One region of the Rhodopseudomonas telluris genome, then DNA from elsewhere that is predicted to be linked to it. Evidence: predicted binding sites of a transcription regulator. Region 1 holds the regulator's gene; the other holds the start of a gene.
The links. Region 1 encodes PhoB, which activates phosphate uptake and scavenging genes when phosphate is short. Its sites were predicted from a motif close to TGTCATNNANCTGTCAT; they were not measured.
Positions count from the first base shown of each region.

Region 2: ACFFJ6_RS17770 (Orn/Lys/Arg family decarboxylase) is a predicted target of PhoB. The motif match lies at 3,842-3,858, and genes of this name have one in related genera.

Region 1 is NZ_JBHLWM010000001.1:171,579-178,677, reverse strand. Features, by position in the region: gene apaG (Co2+/Mg2+ efflux facilitator ApaG/CorD) at 168-560, shown strand; gene ACFFJ6_RS00820 (Hsp33 family molecular chaperone) at 665-1,663, opposite strand; gene argF (ornithine carbamoyltransferase) at 1,907-2,839, opposite strand; gene ACFFJ6_RS00810 (aspartate aminotransferase family protein) at 2,839-4,050, opposite strand; gene ACFFJ6_RS00805 (GcrA family cell cycle regulator) at 4,508-5,017, shown strand; gene phoB (phosphate regulon transcriptional regulator PhoB) at 5,399-6,112, opposite strand; gene phoU (phosphate signaling complex protein PhoU) at 6,166-6,882, opposite strand; gene pstB (phosphate ABC transporter ATP-binding protein PstB) at 6,908-7,099, opposite strand, start outside.
Region 2 is NZ_JBHLWM010000008.1:3,920-11,018, forward strand. Features, by position in the region: gene ACFFJ6_RS17745 (TRAP transporter substrate-binding protein) at 1-572, shown strand, start outside; gene ACFFJ6_RS17750 (TRAP transporter small permease) at 701-1,285, shown strand; gene ACFFJ6_RS17755 (TRAP transporter large permease) at 1,282-2,607, shown strand; gene ACFFJ6_RS17760 (Spy/CpxP family protein refolding chaperone) at 2,792-3,394, shown strand; tRNA gene ACFFJ6_RS17765 (tRNA-Lys) at 3,559-3,634, shown strand; gene ACFFJ6_RS17770 (Orn/Lys/Arg family decarboxylase) at 3,902-6,259, shown strand; gene ACFFJ6_RS17775 (GNAT family N-acetyltransferase) at 6,265-6,828, shown strand.

The DNA of each region.
Region 1 (7,099 bases):
CCGGTCTGGTGCAGACCGTCGGTGCGACCCGGCGTCGCCGCGGAACTAAGCCGCAACTATGTTGAAACCACGGCTCGTCACTGTGCGTAGACTGAAAATCGTTCCGAGCGGCTGGTTTCAAAGCGGGGTTTTGCGATATGATTGCACTGCAAGCTGGAACAACGTCCATGTACCGCGCCGTAACCCGTCAGATCGAGGTGACCGTCGAGCCGAACTACCTGCCCGAACGGTCCTCCGCCGAGAACCGGCAGTTCTTCTGGTCCTACACCGTCGTGATAACCAATTCGGGCGACGAGACCGTGCAACTGCGCACCCGGCATTGGGTGATCACCGACGCCTCCGGCCGGACCCAGGAGGTCCGCGGCGAGGGCGTGGTCGGCGAACAGCCGGTGCTCGCGCCCGGCGAGCGCTTCGAATACACCAGCGGCGTCCCCCTCCCCACCGCCTCCGGCTTCATGGCCGGCCGCTACCAGATGGAAAGCGAAACCGGCGAACGCTTCGAAATCGACGTCCCGGCGTTCTCGCTGGACAGTCCGGAAGGGAAGCGGACGCTGAACTGAGGCGCCGGAGGTGGGCAAAGGCGCATCGCGCCGTGCCCACGTCCATCAGCGGCCTCGTCTGCAATCGGTGGGCACGCTTCGCTTACCCACCCCACGCGTCTGAACTACTCGACGCCGGCTTCCTGCGGCGTGAATTCGTACACCGAGCTGCAAAACTCGCAGGTCACGACGACCTTGTCGTCCTTGACCATGTCGGCGCGGTCCTGCGGGGAGAAGCGGGACAGCATGCCGGAGACGGCATCGCGCGAGCACGAGCATTGCGCGCGCAGCGGCAGCGAGGAGAAGACGCGGACGCCGCGCTCATGGAACAGGCGGTACAGCAGCCGCTCGCCGGACAGCGCCGGGTCGATCAGCTCGATGTCCTCCACGGTGCCGATCAGCGACTGGCCTTCGACCCACGCGTCGTCCTCCGGCACGGCATGGACCGCGGCGCCTTCGGGCGCATCGCCCGGATCGAGATCGGCCTGCCGGGCGCGCTCCGGCGCCTTGGGCAGAAACTGCAGCAGCATGCCGCCGGCGCGCCAGTGGTGCCGACCGCCCTCGCCGCCACGCCATTCCTCGCCGACCGCGAGCCGCACTCGGGTGGGGATCTGCTCGGAGCGCAGGAAGTATTCGTGCGCGGCTTCTTCCAGACCGCCGCCATCGAGCGCGACCAGGCCCTGGTAGCGGCTCATGTCGGGGCCTTGGTCGATGGTCATCGCCAGATGGCCCTTGCCGAGCAACGCACCGGAATCGAGCCCCGGCTCCAGCCGGCTCTCGTCGAACCGCGCATAGGCGCGCAGCCGGTCGGGCGCCTGGAAATCGACGATCAGCAGCGACACCGGCCCGTCGGTCTGGGTCTGCAGGATGAAGCGGCCGTCGAACTTCAGCGCCGAGCCGAGCAGCGTCGCCAGCACGATCGCCTCGCCGAGCAGCTTGGCCACCGGCGTCGGATAGGCGTGCTTTTCCAGCAGCTCGTCGAGCGCCGGGCCGAGCCGAGTCAGCCGGCCGCGCAGGTCGAGCGGGCCGACTTCGAACGGCAGCACGCTGTCGTCGATCGGAACGGCCGACGGCGCGCGGACGGGCGTTTCGGGGGTATTGGGATCAGGGGTCTGTGAGGTCATGGGCGCTTATCTGGGGGCGGGAGACGGGGATCGGAAGGGCTGAGCTGAAGGGTGAATGGCTGCGTTGCCGCGGAGCAGGCTAGTCCCCCCCCCCTGCGGGGAGGGTGGCCGGCCGTAAGGCCGGTCGAGTGGGGAGCCCCACACTCAGTGCTCGGGGTACCCCCACCCCGGCCTCCGCTTCGCTCGGCCGCCCCCCGCAAGGGGGGGCACCGTGGCCGCTTCGCTCACATGGGAAGAAAGTAACTACGCCACCGCGCCGAGGCACCAGGCCAGAATGCCCTTTTGCGCGTGCAGGCGGTTTTCGGCTTCGTCGAACACTACCGATTGCGGGCCGTCGATCACCTCGTCGGTGACCTCCTCGCCGCGATGCGCCGGCAGGCAGTGCATGAAGATCGCGTCCTTGTGGGCGAGCGACATCAGCTTGGCGTTGACCTGATAGGGCTTCAGCAGATTGTGGCGGTGCTCGCCGTCCTTGTCGCCCATCGACACCCAGGTGTCGGTGACGACGCAGTCGGCGCCGCGCACTGCCTCTTCCGGATCGGTCCCGATGGTGATCGCCGCGCCGCTGGACTTGATCCAATCGCGCAGCGCCTTGTTGGGCGCGAGCTGCGGCGGGGTGGCGACGTTGAGCTTGAAGTCGAAGCGCTGCGCGGCGTGCGCGAACGACGCCAGCACGTTGTTGTCGTCGCCGGTCCAGGCCACGGTCGCGCCCTTGATCGAGCCGCGGTGCTCCTCGAACGTCATCACGTCGGCCATCACCTGGCAGGGATGCGACTTGCGCGTCAGGCCGTTGATCACCGGCACGGTGGCGTTGGCGGCGAGCTCGAGCAGCGCGTCGTGATTGAGGATGCGGATCATGATGATGTCGACGAAGCGCGACAGCACCCGCGCGGTGTCGGCGATGGTCTCGCCGCGGCCGAGCTGCATCTCCTGCCCGGTCAGCATGATCGACTCGCCGCCGAGCTGGCGCATGCCGACGTCGAACGACACCCGCGTGCGGGTCGAGGGCTTGTCGAAGATCATCGCCAGCGTCTTGCCGGCGAGCGGCTTGTCGTCGAGGCTGCCAGCCTTGCGCTTGGCCTTCATCGACACCGATGCGGCCAGCATGTTGCGCAGTTCGGAGGTCGGCACCTCGGTGAGGTCGAGGAAATGCCGCGGAGTCGGGAGCTTGCTCATCACACCGCCTCCCGCTGCGCGGCCTGTCCGCTCAGCACCGTGCAGGCCCGCTCCAGCCGCGTCACCGCCTCTTCGATCTCGGCCTCGCTGACGATCAGCGGCGGCAGCAGGCGGACGACATTGTCGCCGGCGCCGACGGTGAGCAGCTTCTGATCGCGCAGCGCGGCGACCAGATCGGGCGACGGCACCACGGCCTTGAGGCCGATCAGCAGCCCCTCGCCGCGCACTTCGCTCAGCACCTGCGGAAAGCGATCGACCACGCCGGCGAGCTTCTGCTTCAGCAGCACCGAGATCTTCTTGACGTGGTCGAAGAAGCCGGGCTTCAGCATCACGTCGAGCACCGCATTGGCGGACGCCACCGCCAGCGGATTGCCGCCGAAGGTCGAGCCGTGCGAGCCCGGCGCCATGCCGGTTGCCGCCTCGGCGGTCGCCAGGCACGCGCCGATCGGGAAGCCGCCGCCGAGCGCCTTGGCGAGCGACATCAGGTCCGGCGTGACGCCGATCCGCTTGTAGGCGAACAGCTCGCCGGTGCGGCCCATGCCGGTCTGCACCTCGTCGAAAATCAGCAGCAGGCCGTGCTGATCGCACAGCTCGCGCAGCGCGCGGAAGAACGCGGTCTCGGGCGAGCGCACGCCGCCCTCGCCTTGCAGCGGCTCGATCAGGATGGCGGCGGTGTGCGGGCCGATCGCCTTCTTCACCGCTTCGATGTCGCCGAGCGGCACCTGGTCGAAGCCGCTCAGCGGCTCGCCATAGCCTTCGAGATACTTGGCCGAGCCGGTCGCCGCGAGCGTGCCGAGCGTGCGGCCATGGAACGCGCCCTCGAAGGTGATGATGCGGGTGCGCTCCGGCGCGCCTTTCGAGAAGTGATAGTGCCGCGCCATCTTCAGCGCGCATTCCATCGCCTCGGCGCCCGAATTGGCGAAGAACACCTTGTCGGCGAAGCTCTGTTCGCACAGCCGCGCCGCCAGCCGCTCGCCGTCCGGGCTCTTGAACAGGTTCGACATGTGCCACAGCTTCGTCGCCTGCTGCTGCAGCGCCTCGACCAGATGCGGGTGGCAATGGCCGAGCGAATTGACCGCGACACCGCTGGTGAAGTCGAGATAGCGCTCGCCGTCGGCGCCGTGCAGCCAGACGCCCTCGCCGCGCTCGAAGGCGACGTCCGCCCTGGCGAATACCGGCAAAAGATGGGACGTAGAAGCTGCGCTCGACATGGCCGATCCAATCGGAAAAGCGGGCCGCCGGCCGGCCGCTTGCGACGCGGTCACGGGCCAACGTACCCCGAAAACGAAACGTGCCGCCTTTCCAGGCGGCACGTAGGGACATTCTAGGTGCGCTGAAGTGCCTGTCAACCGGGGCTTTCAACGACCTGCGTCGGGGCTGCCGCAACATCGCCGCTGTGACGGTTATGACTCACTTGATGAGAAGGTGTGGACGCACCAGGTCTGACTCTTGCGCGTGAGTCACGGCATATTGTAGCGTTTTGGCTGTCGGGTACGACATCTCGTGCGCGGTTTGTAATCCTTATTGAGCTCTCGGTGGGTGCGTATCGCCCGGGCGGCAATGGTCGTCCGGCGAGGGCTAAGGGATTCTGCCGGCAAGACATTTGGACGACCTCACAGCTGCGGTTCCGCGCTGAACCAGCGCCGCGCGGCAGGAAGGGATAGAACGATGACGGCATTGACCTGGACGGACGAGCGCGTCGAGCAGTTGAAGAAATTATGGGAAGGCGGGCTGTCGGCGAGTCAAATTGCCGCGGAGCTCGGCAACGTGACGCGTAACGCCGTGATCGGCAAGGTGCACCGTCTCGGCCTGTCGGGCCGGGCCAAGAGCCCGACCTCAGCCGCGCCGCGCCCGCGCAAGGCGCGTCCGGCCCAGCATATGATGCGGGTCACACGTCCGGTGGCGCGCGGCAACACCGCGCTCGCGCATGTGTTCGAAGTCGAGGCCGAGCCGGAACCGGTCACCTACGACAACGTGGTGCCGATGAACCAGCGGCTGTCGCTGCTCGAGCTCAACGAAGCCACCTGCCACTGGCCGATCGGCGATCCGAGCAATCCGGAATTCTTCTTCTGCGGCGGCAAGTCGCTGCCCGGCCTGCCCTACTGCGCGCACCACTCGCGCATCGCCTACCAGCCCGTCGGCGACCGCCGCCGCGCTGCCCCGAAGACCACGCGGTAACACGCCCCCTCACCCGACCGCACGGGCGGCCGGCGCCGAGGCTGCCCTCTCCCGCGAGCGGAGAGGGCACTGATACCAGCGCCGCTTGGGCGCCATGTTAGTCGCCGCTCAAACGGCAGCGCCTGCGCAAGACGGGCGACCCAGCATTCCAGAGCGCCAGTTGCTCCACACGCCCCCGCTGCAATCCGAGATCCTCCGCTTTCGCGGAGGATCTCGGCTGTGATGGCGTCAAAATCATAGCCCGCATGAGCGGAAGTGATATGCGGGAAGCACCGGTCACCCCCGCATGTCGCTTCCGCTCATGCGGGCTACCGATGAGCTACCGTTCAGGCGCTGCGTCGCTCACGCCACCTTCGCGCTCGATCCCGATCGAACTAACAATCAGGACGGGCTGCTTTCCGCCTTGGCGAAGCGGTCGTCCAGCGCGTAACCCGCGCCGCGGACGGTGCGGATCGGGTCCTGTTCGCGGCCGGGGTTGAGCAGCTTGCGCAGCCGGCCGATGTGCACGTCGACGGTGCGTTCGTCGATATAGATGTCACGGCCCCAGACGCCGTCGAGCAGCTGCTCCCGACTGAACACCCGGCCGGGATGCTCCAGGAAGAACTCGAGCAGGCGATACTCCGTCGGACCGAGGTCGATCGGCCGGCCGGAGCGTGCGACGCGACGCTTGTCGCGGTCGAGTTCGAGATCGCCGTAGGACAGCACGGTGGCGAGCCGCTCCGGCGCCGCGCGCCGTAGCAGACCCTTCACCCGCGCCAGCAGTTCCGGCACCGAGAACGGCTTGACGATGTAGTCGTCGGCCCCGGTGGCGAGCCCGCGGACGCGCTCGCTTTCCTCGCCGCGCGCGGTCAGCATGATGATCGGTAGCTGCTTGGTCTCCGGCCGCGCCCGCAGGCGACGGCACAGTTCGATGCCGGACAGGCCCGGCAGCATCCAGTCCAGCACCACCAGATCCGGAATCCGCTCCTTCATCCTTGTATCGGCGTCGTCGCCGCGTGCGACGGTCTCGACGTCGTAGCCGTCGGATTCCAGATTGTAGCGCAGCAGCGTGGTCAGCGCTTCCTCGTCTTCAACTACCAGAATGCGCGCGCCCATATGTCGTCCTCGTCTTCATCGTTGGGCACCGTCCGCGGTTCGCGGACGATACGTTAGTTGCCCGGCGTGGCGTTGGCGAAGGTGGTCATGTCGCCCTTCGGGCGCTTGTCCAGAATCTGCTGGCCTTCGATCATGTAGAACACCGTCTCGGCGATGTTGGTGGCGTGGTCGCCGATCCGCTCGATATTCTTGGCGCAGAACATCAGGTGGATGCAGAACGAGATGTTGCGCGGATCTTCCATCATGTAGGTGAGCAGCTCGCGGAACAGCGAGGTGCAGATCGCGTCGACTTCCTCGTCGCCGTTCCACACCACCATCGCGGCGGGCAAATCGTGCGCCGTATAGGCGTCCAGCACCGCCTTGACCTGGGACTGCACCAGATCGGTCATGTGCTCGAGGCCGCGGATCAGCTTCAGCGGGTGGAAGTCGCTGTCGATGGCGTTGACGCGCTTGGCGATGTTCTTGGAGAGATCGCCGATCCGCTCCAGGTCGGTGGCGACCCGCATCGCGCCGACGATGTCGCGCAGGTCGACCGCCATCGGCTGCCGCCGCGCGATCGTCAGCACCGCGCGCTCTTCGATCGCGCGCTGCATCTGGTCGATTTCCTGATCGGCCGCCACGACGCGCGCGCCGAGCGCGACGTCGCGCCGGACCAGCGCGTCGACCGAGTCGACGATCTGGCGTTCGGCCAGACCGCCCATTTCGGCGACCATGCGGGTCAGTTCCTGAAGGTCGCCGTCGAACGCCTTGGTGGTGTGCTCGAAGCCCATGTCCGTTCTCCTCGCGCCTGGCGCGTCAGCCGAAGCGGCCGGTGATGTAATCCTGGGTCCGCCGATCGTTCGGCGACGTGAAGATCTTGTTGGTCGGGCCGAACTCGATCAGCTCACCGAGATACATGAACGCGGTCGACTCCGAGACGCGGGCCGCCTGCTGCATGTTATGGGTGACGATCGCGATCGTGTAGTCTTCCTTGAGTTCGTCGATCAG
Region 2 (7,099 bases), on a different contig from region 1:
ACAACGGCTTCAAGATCATGAGCGCCAACAAGAAGCTGATCGAGCCGGCCGACTACAAGGGCCTGAAATTCCGCATCCAGTCGTCGAAGGTGCTCGACGCGCAGTTCCGCTCGCTCGGCGCGATCCCGCAGGTGATGGCGTTCTCGGAAGTGTATCAGGCGCTGCAGACCGGTGTCGTCGACGGCCAGGAGAATACTCCGTCGAACATGTACACGCAGAAGATGCACGAGGTGCAGAAGTACACCACCGTGACCAATCACGGCTATATCGGCTACGCGGTGATCGTGAACAAGAAGTTCTGGGACGGCATTCCGGCCGACACCCGCGCGCAGCTCGACAAGGCGATGGCGGAAGCGACCGAGTTCGGCAACAACCAGTCGCAGAAGGAAAACGAAGACGCGCTCCAGGAAATGAAGAAGTCCGGCAAGACCGAGATCATCATGCTGACGCCCGAGCAGAACGCCGCTATGCGCAAGGCGATGGCGCCGGTCTATGATGACGTCGGTGGCCGCGTCGGCAAGGCGTTGATCGCCGAATTCCTCAAGGAAAGCGGCGGCGGCCCGACCAACTAGGCTTGCATCGGGGCGCCCGCGTCGACAAGCGCTGGCGCCCGTTGTATTTCCGGATGCACCGCGTCCGGCACCAATAACGGCCGCCGACGGGTCCGACCCGGGCGGCCGATCGATTTGGGGGGAGAAGAATGTTCATGCGCATCCTCGACAGACTTGAGGAGATCCTGATCGCGACCATGATCGGCGGCGCCACGCTGCTGATCTTCGTCGCGGTGATGCACCGCTATCTGGTCGGGATCCCGCTGTTCTATCCGATCCTGTTTCCGATCGACCTGTCCTGGGCGCAGGAGCTGTGCATCTACATGTTCGTGTGGATGGCGAAGTTCGGGGCCGCCTACGGCGTGCGCACCGGCATCCATGTCGGCGTCGATGTGCTGGTCAATGTGATGCAGCCGCGCGTGCGCAAGGCGACGATCCTGTTCGGCCTGTTCTGCGGCGCGCTGTTCACCTCAATCATCGGCACGATGGGCGCCAAGTTCGTCTACGGCCTGATCGACACCAACCAGACCTCGCCGGATCTCGAGATCCCGAGCTGGATCGTCTATCTGTGCATTCCGCTGGGCTCGTATCTGATGTGCTTCCGCTTTCTGCAGGTGGCGTATCACTACGTGCGTCACGATCATCTGCCGCATCACGACCACAGCCACGTCGAAGGTATCGACGAGCCGCATATGCCCGGGTCGGCGGCGGCAGCGGCGGAGGCGGTGCGATGAACACCGCGCTGATCTTCTCGCTGCTGATCGTGCTAATGCTGACCGGCATGCCGATCTCTATCGCGCTCGGTCTCACCGTGCTGTCGTTCGTATTCCTGTTCACCAACGTGCCGGTCGAAGCGGTGTCGTTGAAGCTGTTCACCGGCATCGAGAACTTCGAGATCATGGCGATCCCGTTCTTCATCCTTGCCGGCAATTTCCTCACCCATGGCGGCGTGGCGCGGCGCATGATCAACTTCGCCACCACCATGGTCGGGCACTGGCACGGCGGCCTCGGCCTTGCCGGCGTCATGGCCTGCGCGCTGTTCGCGGCGGTGTCCGGCTCGTCGCCGGCGACCGTGATCGCGATCGGCTCCATCATGCTGCCGGCGATGGTCAAGCAGGGCTTCCCGAAGCGGTTCGGTGCCGGCGTCATCACCACCTCGGGTGCGCTCGGCATCCTGATTCCGCCGTCGATCGTGATGGTGGTGTATTCAGTGGCAACCGGCGGCTCGATCGCGCTCGATCCGGCCGGCAACCGCGTGTCGTCGGCTTCGGTCGGTCAATTGTTCATGGCGGGCGTGATCCCCGGCATCATGCTGGCGACGCTGCTCGGCTTCACGACGTTCTATCGCGCCTGGAAGAACGACTACCCGCGGCTGCCGCGCGCCACCTGGGGCGAGAGCTTCGTGGCGTTCCGCAAGTGTATCTGGGGATTGCTACTGATCGCGATCGTGCTCGGCGGCATCTATGCCGGCTGGTTCACGCCGACCGAGGCGGCAGCGATCAGCGCGGTCTATGCATTCGTGATCGCGGTGTTCGTGTATCGCGATCTGTCGCTCAGAGACGTGCCGAAGGTGCTGCTCGGCTCTGCGAACATGAGCGCGATGATCCTCTACATCATCACCAATGCGGTGCTGTTCTCCTTCCTGATGGCCAACGAGAACATTCCGCAGCAGATCGCCAACTGGATGTCGACCGCCGGCGTCAACTGGATCGTGTTCCTGCTGGTGGTGAACGTTCTTCTTCTGCTCGCCGGCAACGTCATGGAGGCCACCTCGATCGTGCTGATCATGGCGCCGATCCTGTTCCCGGTCGCCGTCAAGCTCGGCATCCACCCGGTGCATCTCGGCATCCTGATGGTGGTCAACATGGAGGTCGGCATGTGCCACCCGCCCGTTGGCCTCAACCTGTACGTGGCATCCGGCATCGCCAAGATGGGCATCACCGAGCTCACCATCGCGGTAATGCCGTGGCTGCTGACGATGATCGCGTTCCTCGGCGTCGTCACCTACGTGCCGGAAATCTCGCTGTGGCTGCCGCGGATGCTCGGCATGTTGTGAGGACGGTATGAACGTGTGGTGAATGCGAGTTAGCAACACGTTGATACGCGGCGAAACGCCGGGCACGATAAGTAACACTGCGTGAAGATGACATCTTGGTCATCTTCCGCTTTCTGTCCAAAGCGTAAGTTGATCGGGCAGGGCGGCGACCTCATCTTCGGGAGACCTTTGCAAGGAGGTTTCCATGAAGAAGGTTTTGCTCGCCGGCGCGACCGTGCTGGCTCTCGCCGGCTCCTCGGCTGCCTATGCCCAGCATCACGGCTGGTTCGACCAACACCGCGATCATCGCCCCTGGGCCAGCGCGGAGGATCGCGCCGCCTTCGCCGATGCGCGGATCGCGGCGGTGCATGCGGGGCTCAAGCTCACCCCCGATCAGGAAAAGCTGTGGCCACCGCTCGAGGCCGCAGTGAAAGACTTCGCCAAGTTGCGGATCGACCGCGCCGAGGCGCGGATGAAGGCGCGCGACGACGATCGCGACAGCAAGGCTGTCGATCCGGTGGCGCGGCTGCGCGACCGCGCCGACCGGATGGCCGAGAGCGCTGCGGCGATGAAGAAGATCGCCGACGCTGCGGACCCGCTCTACAAGTCGCTGGACGAGGGCCAGAAGCGCCGCCTGCGGGTTCTGACCCGTTTCGAAGGCGGATGGGGCCGCGGTCCACACCACCATCCGCGGATGCACCGCGATGACGATGATCGCGGTCCGCGCTGGAACCGCGACCGTGGTCCGGGAGGCCCCGGCATGATGGACGACCGCGACGACGACGGACCCGGCCCGCGCCGGCTTTAGTCTCGTCGGCAGAGCAATCGGCCTGGAAACCGCCGGATTGCCGGCGGTTTTCTCCGGTCCACAAGAAATCCAGAATGACGTAAAAATGTCGTCTGGCTTGCTGGACATCTCCGATCCGCTTTGCTAAACGCAGCCGTCCCGAGCGGAAACTCTGATCGGTTCGGGGGCGCATAGCTCAGTTGGTAGAGCAGCTGACTCTTAATCAGCGGGTCCCAGGTTCGAGCCCTGGTGCGCCCACCAAGTCCTTCCTTGAAGTCCTATAATTCGATGATCAAGGGCAGGCACCGGTGGTGTCCCGATTTCGCGTTTTGGCACGTGCCATCGCGGTTGCTTTGATCTCAGAACTTCTTTTGACCGATGCCGTCTGCGGATCGATGCGCGGCGGTTCGCCACTGCGCGGCGACCGCACGTTTCTGCCAAGAAATCAGACGTGAGCGGTCCGTCCCATGTCACCACACTGTCACACAACGCAGCGAGAGAGTGTCCGGCAATCAACCGGATATCCTCATGGACTATTTCAGGCGCTTCACCTTCCTGTTCTCGGCTCCCACCTTCGACGCGGATGATCTCGAAGGGCTGCGGTTCAACCAGATCGTCGCCGAGATCGAGCGGTCAGGTTTCGAGATCGTCAAGGCGCGCAAGCTTGAAGATGCCGAGATCGCTGTACAGACCGATGCAGCGATCGGCTGCATGGTGGTCGACTGGGGCAAGAAGGGCCTCGAGGGCAAGACAGCCGCGCTGATCAATCTGATGCGTCGGCGCGGCCTCGACTTCCCGATCGTCCTGCTGATCCGTCGCAAGCGGTTCGAGGAAGTGCCGGTCGAGGTGCTCGATTTCATCGATGGTTATGTGTTCCTGTCCGAAGAGACCCCCACCTTCATCGCGCGCAATCTGATCAGCCGGCTGAAGCAATACGCCGACACGCTGAAGACTCCGTTCTTTGGCGCGCTGGTCGACTACGCGGAGGAAGGCAATCAGCTTTGGACCTGTCCGGGCCACAACGGCGGCATGTTCTACAGCCGCAGTCCCATCGGCCGCGTGTTCATCGAGCATCTCGGCGAAGCAGTGTTTCGCGACGACCTCGACAATTCGGTGCTCGACCTTGGCGACCTGCTGACACACGAAGGGCCGGCGCTGCGCGCGCAGCAGGAGGCGGCGCAGATCTTCGGCGCCGAGAAGACGTACTTCGTGCTCAACGGCACCTCGAGCTCGAACAAGGTCGCGCTCGGCGCGCTGGTCACCGACGGCGATCTCGTCCTGTTCGATCGCAACAATCACAAGGCAGCGCATCACGGCGCACTGATGGTCGCAGGCGGCATCCCCGTCTATGTGCCGACTGTCCGCAATGCCTGGGGGCTGATCGGGCCGATGGCCTGGGACGCACTCGACGAGACCGCGCTGCGCGAGCGCATCCGCACTCATCCGCTGGTCAAGGACCCGGACGCGTGGCGCAAGCCGCGGCCCTTCCGGGTCGCGGTGGTCGAGCAGTGCACCTATGACGGCACCATCCACAGCGCCGAGATGATCCTGCGCCGCATCGGGCACCTGTGCGACTACATCCTGTTCGACGAAGCCTGGGCCGGCTTCATGAAGTTTCATCCGCTGTTTGCCGGCCGCTTCGCCATGGGGTTGGCGGATCTCGGCGATGACGCGCCCGGGATCATCGCGACGCAGTCCACCCACAAGCAACTCGCCAGCTTTTCACAGGCCTCGCAGATCCACATCAAGGACCGCCACATCCGCGGTCAGAAGCGGCGCGTCGAACACCGGCGCTTCAACGAAAGCTTCATGCAGCACGCCTCGACCTCGCCGTTCTATCCGCTGTTCGCATCGCTCGACGTCGGCGCGCAGATGATGAAGGGACGCTCTGGTGAGGTGCTGTGGGACGACACGATCCGGCTCGGCATCGAGCTGCGCAAGAAGATCCGCGCGGTGCGGCGCGAATTCGAGGAGAAAGAGGCGAGGCCGGACCGGCGCTGGTTCTTCGATCCTTTCGTGCCGGACCGTGTGACGATCGCCGACGCCGCACGCGAGGGTGGGGTGCACGATGTCGCCTGGGAGGCGGTGAGCACCGATCAACTCGCGACCCACCCGGCGTTCTGGCAGATCGCGCCGGATGCGAGTTGGCACGGATTCGCGAACATGACGCCGGGCTTCGTCATGACCGATCCGAACAAACTGACGCTGCTTACGCCCGGCTTCGACCGCGCGACCGGCCGCTATGCCGAGCACGGCATCCCTGCCCCGGTGGTGGCGCAATATCTGCGCGAGAACCGTATCGTGCCGGAGAAGAATGATCTCAACTCGCTGCTCTTTCTGCTGACGCCGGGCGTCGAGGCGAGCAAGGCCGGCACGCTCATCAGCGGCCTCGTCGCCTTCAAGAAGCTGCACGACGACAACGCGCCGCTTGAAGACGTCATCCCGGAATTCTGTCGGCGCCGGCCGACGCGCTACGCCGGCGTCCGGCTACGCGATCTGTGCGGCCAAATGCACCGGTTTTTCCGGGACGCCGACGTCAGCGGCCTGCAGGCCAAGCAATTTCTTCCCGATCATCTCCCCGAGATCGCGATGTCGCCGCGCGATGCCGCGCGTTGCCTCGTGCGTAACGACGTCGACTATTTGCCGATCAGCCAGATTGCCGGCCGGATCGCCACGACGCCTTTCGTGGTCTATCCGCCGGGGATCGCGACCATCGTTCCGGGTGAACGGCTGAGCGAGCGCGCGAAGCCGATGCTCGACTATCTGCAGATGTTCGAGCAGAGCTTCAATCAGTTCCCGGGCTTCGAGGTGGAAATCCAGGGCGTCTATCGCGAGTTCGATGAGGCGGGACGCATCCGTCTCTACACCTATGTGGTGGCCGAATAATTTGTATGCCGTATCCGGGAGTTGTCGTGGATAGCGCCTTGCCGATCCTGATCCGTCCGTCGCACGACGGCGACGTCGAAGCGATGCTCGACATCTATCGTTACTACATCCGACGTGGTCTCGACGAGGGGATCGACGACAATGGCACGCCGCAGCCCGACGACCTCAAGGAGCGGCGTAAGAACCTGCGCAATCGTCGCTTCCCGCATCTGGTGGCGATCCGCGGGGATGTCGTCGTCGGATATGCTTACGTGGTGCTGTTCCGCAAACGCCCGGCTTATCGGCACACGGTCAAGCATTCGATCTATGTGCATCCGGACCACCTGGGCTGCGGTCTCGGCCGATGCCTGATGCACGAATTGATCGACGCCTGCGCGGCAGCAGGTTTCCGGCAGATGATCGGCTACATTGATGCGGATAATACGGCGTCGCTCGGCTTGCATGAGAGCTTCGGTTTCGCAACGGTTGGACGGCTACCGGGCGTTGCGTATCGCTTCGGCCGCTGGGCCGACACCGTGATGGTGCAGCGTTCACTCGGCGCGGGTGCGACAACGCCGCCGATTATGTGAAGGCGAAGGCGAAACCGATCGACCGCTTACAGCATGTCCAAGCGGGCCAGCTGTTTCGCACTCGTCCACATCCTTGCCAGTTCCTGGCTTCCGATCCGCGCTAAGCATTGTGATGCCGCAGGGGCGCCGCGCCTGTCGCGTCGCAGGTTGGCAATCGCGACCGAAGCGCTCGCCGGCTGCAAGCAGTCGCGCTTTAGAAGCCGTTCGTCGCGAATCTTCTCCAGCGCGCGTCAGACAGATGTGCGGGGAGGAGACGGCGAAGGCACAAAAA